4 regions of the Bifidobacterium fermentum genome follow, and region 2 is predicted to be linked to each of the others. Evidence: riboswitches for the same ligand, from Rfam matches in the RefSeq annotation. Region 2 holds a riboswitch; each other region holds the start of a gene.
What was found. Region 2 has a riboswitch for thiamine pyrophosphate ahead of QN062_RS03275 (phosphotransferase enzyme family protein). Riboswitches for the same ligand answer to the same signal wherever they lie in the genome.
Positions count from the first base shown of each region.

Region 1: another riboswitch for thiamine pyrophosphate. It lies ahead of thiD (bifunctional hydroxymethylpyrimidine kinase/phosphomethylpyrimidine kinase); the one in region 2 lies ahead of QN062_RS03275 (phosphotransferase enzyme family protein).
Region 3: another riboswitch for thiamine pyrophosphate. It lies ahead of QN062_RS02780 (ECF transporter S component); the one in region 2 lies ahead of QN062_RS03275 (phosphotransferase enzyme family protein).
Region 4: another riboswitch for thiamine pyrophosphate. It lies ahead of QN062_RS01925 (ECF transporter S component); the one in region 2 lies ahead of QN062_RS03275 (phosphotransferase enzyme family protein).

Region 1 covers NZ_CP129683.1:141,516-144,635, reverse strand. The annotation lists gene thiD (bifunctional hydroxymethylpyrimidine kinase/phosphomethylpyrimidine kinase) at 232-1,158, opposite strand; TPP riboswitch at 1,148-1,248, opposite strand; gene uppP (undecaprenyl-diphosphatase UppP) at 1,341-2,213, opposite strand; gene QN062_RS00535 (fructosamine kinase family protein) at 2,355-3,120, shown strand, end outside.
Region 2 covers NZ_CP129683.1:814,421-817,540, reverse strand. The annotation lists gene QN062_RS03275 (phosphotransferase enzyme family protein) at 1-1,140, opposite strand, end outside; TPP riboswitch at 1,202-1,303, opposite strand; gene QN062_RS03270 (DUF2142 domain-containing protein) at 1,691-3,070, shown strand; gene QN062_RS03265 (hypothetical protein) at 3,110-3,120, opposite strand, start outside.
Region 3 covers NZ_CP129683.1:687,597-690,716, reverse strand. The annotation lists gene QN062_RS02785 (glycine rich domain-containing protein) at 1-819, shown strand, start outside; TPP riboswitch at 1,229-1,342, shown strand; gene QN062_RS02780 (ECF transporter S component) at 1,396-2,016, shown strand; gene QN062_RS02775 (ATP-binding cassette domain-containing protein) at 2,074-3,120, shown strand, end outside.
Region 4 covers NZ_CP129683.1:481,829-484,948, forward strand. The annotation lists gene QN062_RS01920 (Gfo/Idh/MocA family protein) at 1-702, shown strand, start outside; gene QN062_RS01925 (ECF transporter S component) at 757-1,479, opposite strand; TPP riboswitch at 1,565-1,666, opposite strand; gene QN062_RS01930 (replication-associated recombination protein A) at 1,669-3,063, opposite strand.

The DNA of each region.
Region 1 (3,120 bases), 670 kb from region 2:
CCTCGTTGGGCAAGGTCGGTCCAGAAACGGACTTCGACGCGTCTGACCGCTCCGGGGTGGAATCGGCCGTGAAAGAACTCGCTGCGATGCTCGAGGATGTCTCCTCGGTCATTCTGGATCTGCCCTGCATGGTCTCTCCTTGACATAGCCTGCTGCATTACTGCCATCTTCGCGGGCAGTAATTGAGAAGTGATTGAAATTGGACGAGGCGCTCACTGATGACTGGTTCGTCTACTCGCCGTCCACGTCCCGGCTGGGACTGCCGCCGACCACGGAATCCTTAAGACCATGCTCGTATACATCCCAGAAATGGTTGGTGGGCCCGTTTCCCCTGCCCAGCATGAGCGCGTGCTCTATCGCTACGGTCACATAGCGCTTCGCCCGGGCAATCGCCTGGTTCCGCCCATATCCGAGCGCGAGTTGCGCAGCGATCGCCGAGGAATAGGTGCATCCGGTCCCATGGGTGTTCTTGGTGGGTATGCGCGCAGTCGTGAATTCGTGGAATCCTTCGCCGTCGAACAGAATGTCCTTGGCGTCGCCTTGGGCGTGGCCGCCCTTGACCAGCACGCTTCTGCACCCCATCTTCTGTATGAGCCGAGCGGCCTCTCGCTGGGAATCCAGGTCATCGATGCCGATGCCGCAGATTCTTTCGGCCTCAGGTATGTTGGGCGTCAGCACATCGGCATGGGGAATGACCGTATCGATCAGCGTATCGATGCAGTCCGGATCCATGAGGGCGGCGCCGTTCTTGGCATACATGACCGGATCGATCACCACATGCTCCGGCCTGTATTGGTCGAGCTTGTCAGCGACCGCATGCATGATTTGCGGGCTGTCGAGCATGCCGATCTTGACGGCCCTTGGCACGATGTCCTCGAACACGGCATCGATCTGATCCCTGATGATCTTCACATCGATGTTCTGGACGCTGATGACCCTCGCCGTATTCTCCGCGACGACCGATGTGATTACGGATTCCGCATAGACGCCATTGGCACTCATGGCCTTCACATCTGCCTGCACTCCGGCACCGCCAGAGCAGTCAGATCCTGCGATCGTCAGCACGGGAACCAAATGCGTTCCCTCATACGAGGCCATCACCGGGCCTTGCCCGGCTGCCTCTGGATTATTGATTCGTTCCGTGGCGTTCTCCACCATCGTTCCTCCCTACGCTGGTATTAACCAACAGGTTCTAAGGGTCAGGCACATGCCTATCTCAACTCGAAATGAGTTCCCCTGCAACTTGCGACGCTTCGAAGCTAACCCGCGACACAGACAAGACTGCGAGGCCTAGGAATCGTCGCTTCACCGACGCAAGGTGGAATCAAGCCTTCCGCTGGTCAGCTCTGCGGCCCTGCCATGGGAAGAATCACGCCGGAAACCATCAGGATCGCAACCAGTACGGCGACGACGATTCGATAGATGGCGAAGCCCTTGTACGAGAATGTCGAAATGATCTTGAGGAATGCGATGATGACCATGTACCCGACGATGAAACTCACGAGAGTCGCGCAAATCGTGGCACCCCAGCCAGGGAATCCAGGTTCGGAGGATGCGTCGCCCAAGGCCTTGACGGTTTCCAGGACCGCGGCGCCGAACACGGCAGGAATAGCCATGAGGAAGCTGACTCTGGCAGCCGCCTCGCGCGTATACCCCATGGCGCGGCCGAAGGTGATCGTACCGCCTGACCGCGAAACGCCTGGGATAAGGGCAAGCATCTGTCCAAGTCCGAAGATCGCGGCTTCCTTCATGTTCATGTCATCAAGAGTCTTGATCTGCCTGCTTTTCGCATCGAAGTACCACAGCAGCAGGCCGAATATGATGAGCACGGAAACCGTGATCCACAGATTGCGAAGACTCGTCTCGATGCGCTTTTGGAACAGCACCCCTGCGATCACTATCGGCAGGGTGCCCACGATGATGTACCAGCCCATGGAGGCATCCTTGTCGCCAGACCCAAGACGGCTGTGCATGTCCTTGCCATTGGTGCCGATAAGGCAGCGGTACCAATGGGAGAGAATCCTTGCAATGTCATGACGGAAATACAGCAGAACCGCGGATTCCGTGCCTATCTGAATGATTGCGGTGAAGGCGGCTCCTGGATCGTCTCCGAGAAGAGCTCCAATGATGCGGATGTGCGCACTTGAAGAAACAGGCAGGAATTCAGTCAATCCCTGAATGATGCCGAAAAAAATCGCTTCGAAGAAATTCATAAAGCCTCGTATTGCTGATTGACGAATATGGACATTCCAAATCAAAAGGATACATATACCGCAGGCAATGCGTCCTCATGGGCTCATTGTCGCGCAGAATGCCCACAATGAACGTAAGAATACTACCAAGGAGGTTCCAATATGGCGACATATCGCAAAAGCCGCGCGCATGCTCCGGCCGGCTTCTTTGAATGCGAGGGAAAGGGCCTGAAATGGCTGGGAGAGGCACAATCCCAAGGCGGGCCCCGTGTGGTCGACGTGTATGACTGGGGCAGGGACTATCTCGACATCGAGCGTGTCGACTCAACCTCGCCGACTCCCAAGGCCGCGTACGACTTTGGCGCTGCGCTGGCACACATGCACGACGCAGGTGCCGACCATTTCGGCTCGGCTCCCCGCGACTACTCAGGAACCTGCTACTTCGGACCATTGCAGGATCCGGTTCCGATGGACACTGGCTCCTGGGACACTCCTGCAGAGTACTATGCCGAAGGCCGTCTGCTCCCGATGGTTCGCATGGGCATCGACCGCAGGGCTCTCAACGAGAGCGACCTGCGCCTGACCGAAGAGATCGTCGAGGCTCTTCCCGATCTTCTGGGAGCGGCCAAGGATGACGGTCCATCCCGCGTGCACGGTGACCTATGGAGTGGGAATCTGATGTGGACGGCAGATGGCGGAGAAACGCAAGCGGTTCTGATCGATCCTGCGGCTCACGGAGGTCATCGCGAAGAGGACCTCGCGATGCTGCATCTTTTCGGCGCCTCGTACCTCGAACAGATCGTCGACGGATATCAGTCAGTGCATCGGCTGGCATCCGGTTTCCAGCAGAGATACACCTTGTGGCAGCTCTATCCCATAGCCGGCCACTGCGTGTTCTTCGGCGGTGGCTATGTGAGCGAGTATCGCT
Region 2 (3,120 bases):
CGCATCGTCGAGCCGATGAACGCCATCCATATAGTATTGGAGCCAGTTCAAGCCTGATTCGGCCTGACATATGGCAAGGAGCTCTGGCAGAATCAGCTTTTCCGCATCCTGCAGAGGTCTGTGGCTGCAATATCCGCGAATGATGGATTCGGCGATATCTGGCCGGCATGCATCCTCGTGACCATCCATCACGGCAACCCATTGAATCGCATGGCGTTCGATGGCCATCGCCAGGTCGAAGACTGCCGTATTCCGGTCCGCCAGACCGAAGTCGATGACCGTTGACGGCGCGTTGCCAGTCCACAGAAAGTTCGAGGTGTGCGGATCGCCATGCGTCCATTGACGATGGAGCTGCCCGTAATGTGCCGCGACCTTACCTGCGTATGGCTGCACGATGTCCAAATCATGAGAAATGTCTCGATTTGTGAGACGAATGTACCTCTGAACTGCTGGACGCCTGGCGACCCAGGATTTCCACGATGCATGGATGTCGTCCGAGGCAAAGAGCCCGAAGGTGTTCGACATGCCGTTCGGCCGCATGCGCGGTTCATCGAAATCTCTGGACGCGGCATCGATCTTCGCCACGGATTCGCCGAGATTCCTGGCCTCTTCAAGCGTTTTCGGAGGATCCCAGCTCAGAGCCTTTCCATATCGGTCCTCGCCGGTCGATGCCATATATGCTTCATATGCAGCGTCGGCAGTGATCGCGACGGTAGCTGTCTGTGGATTGACGCTGTGCTGTTGAGCAACGCTGAGCTGTGGATCGACGTTCAGCATGTCGGTGTTCCCCAGCTCTTCCATCGCAGTAGGAGACACAGAGGCCTCGGGGTTGAAGCGCAGGAACCGCGGGGTGGAAATTCCAGAATGAGACAGAAACTCGGCGTAACGGTGGTATGGCGCAATGGTCTCCACATCACGGACCGTGCGCGAATAGCGCTTGATGAACACCAGACCCCGATCTGTCCGGATCAGCGATGCGGCAGATGTGGGGCGCCCGCTATGGGAGACGATTGACCTGGCACGAAGCGGCTGATCCAAGGCATCGAGAATTCGTTGCGATTCCATCATTTCGATGTCCGGCCAGCGTTGTGCGACGATTTCTAGCTGCGGATTTCCGTCAGAGTCCAAAGGTATCCCCATTCCAGTGCGTTTCGGGCCGTGATGGTGATTCGTTTCACGGCATGCGACCACGCGAGGATATGTAAAGCCTTGCAATGCGTTCGTTCGACGGTATTAGCCGTGTCACGTTCAACGGTCGGAGATCGCTCTCCCTCTCAGCTCGTAAGCTCCCGTGCATGGACATCTCGAGCATAGGCACAGTGCCTGACAGCGCATGCGTCACGAGTCTTTCGACCGACTGGGAGCTGGACTTGGTTTCTGCACTGGATCGATGACGCCAGACATGATTGAGACAGAGAGCCAGGAACGTTCCTGTGTATAAGTCGACATGGTGCGCATTCGTGCGACGCCCATGCAGGGATATGGCTGAGCTGAGGGATGTTGCGTCTGAAGGCGCGGACACGGCATCCAGGGCATCCAGGGCATCGACAGTGGAGGAAATATGCCGTGTCTGCCACGAAGAACGCAGGTATGTGCGATTCATATGGTGCCCTGAATATATTGGATGTGAAACAGACGCCGTGGAACATGCGCGTATCCACGATTCTTCTCAGTAGGAATGGACTTACTTGTGACATCGAACAGAGCACGATTCGGACTTGGCAAATCATCGATGCCTGACTTGATTGTGAGATTGAGGGATTGGCTGCGGGGCAAATCCAAAGTGCTGATTCCGCTCGTCTCATTTCTGATCGTGTGCTGCATTGAAGGCTGTGCGTTCATTGCAACGGTGGGGCCACTGACGATGCCGGACCCGCATCTGCATCTCGGAAGCACCTACGCGCTCGCAACCTTGCAGTCATTCAACTCGACGACGATGGTGGATTCTCCTGATGGTGCCAAGCGTGCGCAAAACCTTGTGGGCGATTCGCGATACATAGATCAGCCGACCGTCTCGAATCAAACCGTCGAAGGAATCGATATCACTGCATTGAAGCGGGATCCGCAGTATGACGCGCAGGTTGAGGCTCTGAACAGCGACGATCATTCAATCGTCCACGTAGCGACGCGAAGCAATCAGTACCTGTTCGTCTCATACCTGCCTCAGGCTATTGGCATGAAATTCGGTCTGCACTTCGGTCTTCGACCATCGGCGGTGCTGAAACTCGCAAGATTGACCAATCTGCTTGCGTTCATGCTTGCCATCGGAATAGCGATAGTCATGATTCCCAGCGGGAAATGGTTCTTCGCGGTGTTCGGATGCCTGCCGTACCCGGTGTTCTGCGCGAGCAGTCTGATGGCCGATGGCCCGGTGATAGGTTACACGGCATGCTTCATCGCGTTGTCACTGTGGCTTTTCGCTAGGAGGAAGCCATTGACGACCGTCTGGTGGGTGCTGCTGATAGTCGCCGCCTTCCTGCAGTGTCTGATGAAGTCGGTCTATGCGCCTGTCATCCTGCTCGTCTTGGCTACCAAGGCATTATCGATGCGTAGAAAGATCATATATGTGCTGTGTGCCTTTATTCCAGCCACCTTGGTGAATCTGTGGTGGGAGAAAACGCATATGCTCGTCATTCTTCCCGATCTCTATGCGGCCAACAAGCAATATGTCATGCATCATCTTGCTGGAACGATCTTTCGATTGGTGGCCGACACACTCGTGCAGACCTTCGACCTCGTCAGCAAGGATCCAACCACGGTGGCCTCCTTGCTGCTGTTGTGCGCGGTCATCCTTTTCTCGGGCAGGCTCAATTCGGAGAGAACGGGCAGGCTCTATGGCAGGAACAGACTCTACGCGCTCTACGCGCTGTCTGGTCTTGCAGCATTCGGGGATCGCTCGCGCTTGTATGGCTCTCACTCCAGGTCACGTGGAACGACCTGTCAGACACGCAGCAGGGACTGGAGCTTGCTGGCTTCCAGATGCGATATCTATATCCGGTGGTGCCCTTGCTGGCGTGCTTGTTCTTCCATGATGGTCAATTCAATTCCGCGCAGTCGGAACCTTCCATGAATTCGACGCAGGACAGCGCCGTGAGACCGCATCTCGAAGTCACCGGATGA
Region 3 (3,120 bases), 130 kb from region 2:
CCCGTCGACGGCGTCTACCAACTCGAAGCATGGGGAGCGAAGGGATATTCCAGCGGAGCAAGAATTTCCGTCGGTGCCTACACGGTTGGGAACGTGTTCCTTCGCAAGGGCATGGAAGTTTTCGTATACGTCGGCGGCCCTGCTAATGGGTTCAATGGAGGCAACAGTGGTGGTGGCGGTGCCACGGATTTCAGAATGCTAGGAGGCAACTGGGACGATGCTTTGGGATTGAATTCGAGAATCATGGTTGCTGGGAGTGGCGGTGGCATTTCGACATACGGGAGTTCTCACATCAATGCTGGCGATGGCGGTGGACTCACTGGCTTGATGGGATCGACGACCACCAACATACCGAGCCAGCAGAACATCTCTGCTGCGAATCGAAGCCAGGGTGGAAGCCAGACATCGGGCGGGGTGGGATCAAATGCCACAGTCGCATGGACTGGGGGTTTTGGTGTCGGCGGGACGGGCGGATATTATGGTGGCGGTGCAGGATGGTACGGAGGTGGCTGCGGTGGACAGGTAGGTGATTCACGTCTTGTGGGGGGTGCCGGTGGTTCCTCGTTCATCTCGGGCTATCCGGGTGCGGTCGCGCTGTCGGACACTTCGGCCGCGAACGCCGGCAATCCCAGGACGCACCGCCCTGCGACCGACTCTCCCGCCGACCGTGCCACGCAGGTCATCGATGGACGGGAATACCGGTTCACCAGCTATGCGATGAAGGCCGGAAACGAGTCCATGCCCGACTGGAGCAAGAGCGACGGCTCCCAGATGACCGGCAACGCGGGCGACGGCCACGCCCGAATCACCCTGCTCTAGACCGTTCCAGACCGCTCTAAACCGTTTCAAGTCTGCTCCAGACCGCTCTGGACGAGTTCTCACGCGGCGCTTGCAAGTTTTTGGCACTTGCCAAAGTACAAACCCCGATTTTCGGCCTGATCCGGTCGCAGGTATGCGGCTTCTGGGGCTTTGATACTTCGGCAAGTGCCAAAAACTCGCAAACCCGACTGCGAAGGGACGGCATGTGCCCACAACTGGTCATGTGCTGAGAAATGATGAGATGGTAATCGGTCATTGAGATGATAATGGGTTATGCATCCATGCAGCCGCACTGCCGCGCTACCGTCCAGACATGCGCTCATGCATTCATGAGTTCATGTGGCCTTTCGGCCGTTCAGCCTTGCGGCCATGAAGGGATACGAGCTTGGTCAGGGGATAGGTTATTATCGTTTTCAGACACGGGGGCTGTCCAGAACAGTGGATGGCTGAGATGAGGCGAAGCCTCGACCGAACGAACGTATACCGGGTAATGCCGGCGCACGGAAGTCCATCTTTCCCGTGCCTTTCGGGATATGCACATCAGAGATGCATACGAGAGAGATTAAGGCACATATCATGACATCGGCAATACAGAAGACCTCACACCCATCCCTGCGCTGGCGCGTGGTTGACATAGCGGTCGCATCCGTCATCGGCGTGGTCAGTTCACTGATTTTCTGGGCTGCTGCACTGCTGTGGAACGTCATTGGCACACCAATGGAGAGCGTCATCCCAGGGCTTTCAGGTCTTCTGAATGGTCTGTGGCTCTTTGCAGGTCCTTTGGCCGCAATCATCGTTCGCAAGCCTGGCGCCGCGGTCTATGCCGAAGTGGTCGCCGCCGTCCTCGAGGCGATCCTCGGCAACGCTTGGGGCATATCGACCCTCTACATCGGTCTGGTGCAGGGTGCCATGGCTGAAATCGCATTCCTCATCTTCATGTATCGCAGTTGGAACCTCGCAGTGAGCGCACTGTCTGGGCTTCTTGCAGGCATCGGATGCTGGGGATACACCTTCTTCACGAATCTCCAGGCCATCGACTGGGGTGGATCCTACGGCTTCATCAACCTGCTCACCACCATCATCTCAGGGGTCGTCGTAGCAGGAGTTCTGATGTGGAATCTCTACATCGCCATCGCACGGACCGGTGCGCTGGACCGCTTTGCATCGGGCCGTGACGTTCGTGGCATGACTGCCTGAACGGCTGCACCGACACATTCCATAACATTCACGACGAGAGAAGCAGTGGCGATTCACATGCAAGCAAGGTCTCATCAAACGGACGGCGGCACTGACCGGAATCAGACGGCAGACCGCGCCGCTTCACCGCGTTCCGACGCGGGACAGCCAGCCAGCGGGCACTCGTATGCCGCGGCAGGCGATGTCCGGGCAGGAGTCGCAGCCCCTCTGAGCTTTCGCAACTGGGGATATCGTCATGCCTCGCGCAGGAACTTTTCCGTGCGCAACTTGAACCTTGAGATTCACGCAGGGGAACGTGTGCTGCTGCTGGGTGCTTCTGGAATTGGTAAGTCAACGATTCTCGAAGGCGCTGCGGGACTCCTCGGGGTCGATGCCGTCGAGACCTCTCCGGTGAAGCCCATGAATTCGGATGTCGATTCGAATTCGGAAGGGGATGCCGTTCGTGACTCTGCGGCACCCATGTCTGAGTCAGGCGATCGTGCGACAGAGCTGCGCCAAGGCAGCAGCAGGCTCAAGGGGCAGGCCGGGCACCGGCAGGCCGGACAGGACGCGACTCAGCTCGTCGACAGTGACGGGGGCACGACCGAAGGGGCGATCCTTGTCGGAGGTCAGCCAGTCTCGGATGCACTGGGCCGGGTGGGGCTTGTGCTGCAGGACCCTGATGCTCAGGCGATATTCCAGAGACTCGGTGACAATGTTGCGTTCGGTCCAGAGAACATGAACGTTCCCAGGGCGCAGATATGGCAGCGCGTCAGGCAGTGCCTCCATGAAGTCGGCCTCGATGACGTGCAGCTGCACCGCTCGACGATGCATCTGAGCGGCGGGCAGATGCAGCGACTTGCCTTGGCCGGTGCGATCGCGATGCGGCCGGAGGTTCTGCTGCTCGACGAGCCGACTGCGAATCTCGACCCTGACGGGGTCGAGCAGATAGTCGCCGCGGTTCGCAAGGTCGTCCATGCGCAGCATTCGACGATGGTGCTTGTCGAGCATCGTGCCGAACCTTGGATAGACATGATCGACAGAGTCATCGTGCTGGGATTGGAACGAGAGGGTTCTGAGCATGATGATTCTTTGGAGCATGATTCTCAGGGCGATGAGATTTCG
Region 4 (3,120 bases), 330 kb from region 2:
GAAAAGTCCTTCACCGCGAACCGCGAGCAGGCCGACGCGGCTCTTGGAGTTTCGGAATCCACAGGCATGCTCTGCACCGAGGCGATATGGACACGATACATGCCTTCGCGCACCATCATCGATGATCTGCTGCTATCCAACGCCATCGGTGACGTGACGGCCGTGACGGCCAATCTGGGCTACCCGTTGACCGGAGTGAAGCGATTGGTGGATCCGGATCTGGCTGGCGGAGCATTGCTTGACGTCGGCATCTACCCACTGAACTTCATCGACATGGTCCTGGGACCGCAGCAGATTTCGTCGCTTGAGAGCAGCGCCTCGTTCTTCGAGACCGGAGTCGATGCGCAGAGCTCGACGACGCTGCATTATGCGAACGGACACATGGGAGTCGCAAGCTGCTCGATGCTTGGCATGAGCGATGCACAGGGCATCATATGGGGCAGCAAGGGATACATGATATGCAGCAACATCAATGACATCGATGGCATTGACATCTATGAGGATGGGCATCGTCATGTACGGCATATCGATATGCCGCGCCAGCTTACCGGCTATGAGTATGAAGTCGCATCGGCTGCGAATGCGATTCTCGACGGAGAGAGCCAGTGCCCTGAAATGACGCATGAGGATACATTGCGCATGGTTTCGTTGGAAGACAGCATCAGGGACATCTGGGGAATGACATACCCATTCGAGGAGTGACGCCTTCCCTTTCCATCCAAGATGCTGTCCGGTGAGTGTCGAGCTTCCTGACGCTCACCTGGTCTCTGAGTCGAATATCATGCGTCCTGAGGCGAAATGCGACAGCGCCCCCGTCTTCGCTATCGCCAGGAAGAGATACCACATCAGGATGCCGGAAATGATGGCTCCCGAGATGCAGTTGGACATGACATTGGTGATCACATAGCCGCCTGTCGGATGTAGGCCTGACTGCAGGACGAACAAGGAATACAACGACCCGCCCAGACCCGTCACCAGACCGCACAATGCCGTCGACCACGCATTCCATATGCGATAGAGCAGGATTGCAAAGACAAGCTCACTGAAGATCCCCTGAACGAGTCCGGCGACAAGCGAGCCTGAGAATCCCCATTGGTTGCCGAATGCGAGTTCAAGCAACCCGCCGATCGTCTCTGCATAGATGGCGGCGCCCGGCTTGCGAACGATGAGCATGGCAAGCGGGCCGGCAATATACCAGAATCCGCTTATTATTCCCGAAAATCCAGGAATCAGACCCTCAAGGAAGGCGGCTGGCGCGGTTACCACCAGGTCGAACATCCAGAAGACGAGACCTGATGCGACGGCAATGACCGATGCGACGGTGATGTCGATGGGACGCCATCGGGTATGCAGGATGCGCCTGGCATTTCCATGCCGATTCAGGTCTGGTGTCACGGACGCTCGTGGAACAGCCGCGTCTTCGACCGATGTCACGGTCGAGATGGAACTGTCGGTTTTCTGTTGCGTTGATGCAGACATGCACTCCTCCGATAATCTCGTCCGAACGGGCATGGTTCCTTGCGAAGCGCAGCGGGTTCAGACATAGGTATCACGAGAAGGATTACCAAGATAGGAATTGACTTCGTTCGACGGTATTAGCCGCTTCACGTTCAACGGTCGGAGACTATGTCTCCCTCTCAGCTTTCCAGCTCCCGTGTCTTGCAGCAATCACGATAGGTTCCGGTCTGGACCAGTGGGATCGTCGCCGTGCAGAATCTCACGGATGCGCTTGAGTCTTGGCCCGATCTCATGTTCGTAGCCACGATCGTTGGGATGATAGTATTCACGGCCTTCGAGCTCCTTGGGCATATATTCCTGCGCCGCGACCGCGCCAGGAGCATCGTGGGCATATTGGTAGCCCTTATGGTTGCCCCATGCCTTCATCAACTTTGTCGGAGCGTTTCGCAGGTGCAGCGGCACCTCGCCAATGCGGCCTGCATCCACATCTGCAAGTGCGTCATCCATGGCCTTGTAGCTTGCGTTTGACTTTGGTGCCGTCGCAACCGCCACCACAGCCTCGGCGAGAATGATGCGGGCCTCTGGCATGCCAATCATCGCGACCGCCTGAGCCGCGGCAACGGTTGTCTGCAGAATCTGCGGAGCTGCCATGCCGACTTCCTCCGCCGAGGCAATCATGATGCGTCTTGCGATGAAGCGCGGGTCCTCCCCTGCTCGAATCATTCTCGCAAGATAGTGCAGCGCGGCGTCGACGTCCGAACCGCGCATCGACTTGATGAACGCGCTGATGACATCATAGTGGTCATCGCCCTGCCTGTCATAGCGGACGGTCGCCACGTCCATGACGGACGAGACGACATCAGGCTTGATGATCGGCTTTCTGGAACCCTTCTTGCGCTTCCTGTCGCCTGTCAGCGCACCCGCCGCAGCTTCCAGAATCGTAAGGGCCTTGCGCGCGTCCCCTCCTGACAGCCGCACTATCTGATCTACCGATTCCTCCTCGATCCTGACCTGGTCGTTCAGTCCCCGACTGTCTTTCACAGCCCTATGGACCAGGGATGAGAGATCCTCATCGTCCAAGGCATCGAGCTTGACGACGACCGAACGTGACAGCAGCGGCGAGATGACGGAGAAACTGGGATTCTCCGTGGTTGCGGCGATGAAGGTGACATCCCGGTTTTCGACGCTGGGCAGCAATGCGTCCTGCTGGGATTTGGAGAAACGATGCACCTCGTCGATGAAGAGGACCGTTTCCCTCCCCTCGGTGACCAGTCGCTCACGCGCCCGCGCAAGCACCTCGCGCACGTCCTTCACTCCCGAGGTGACCGCGGAGAGCTCTTCGAATTCACGTTCGGACTGATGGGCGACGATGTAGGCAAGCGTCGTCTTCCCAACCCCTGGAGGACCGAACAATATTACCGAGCTGGGCGAAGTCACCGAGCCCTGCGACGCTGGCATTGCCAGACGCTGCAATGGTGAACCGGCCTTCAGTGCCGCGGATTGGCCAAGCACCTCGGTCAGTGAGGTCGGTCTCATTCTCACGGCAAGTGGGCGGGTCATCGCATCATCGGGAATGTCGGCGGCGCTGAACAGATCTTGACTCATGCCACCCACTCTAATCCGTGGGGCTATCAACCCGCAGGACATTAATCCCAAGGCAGT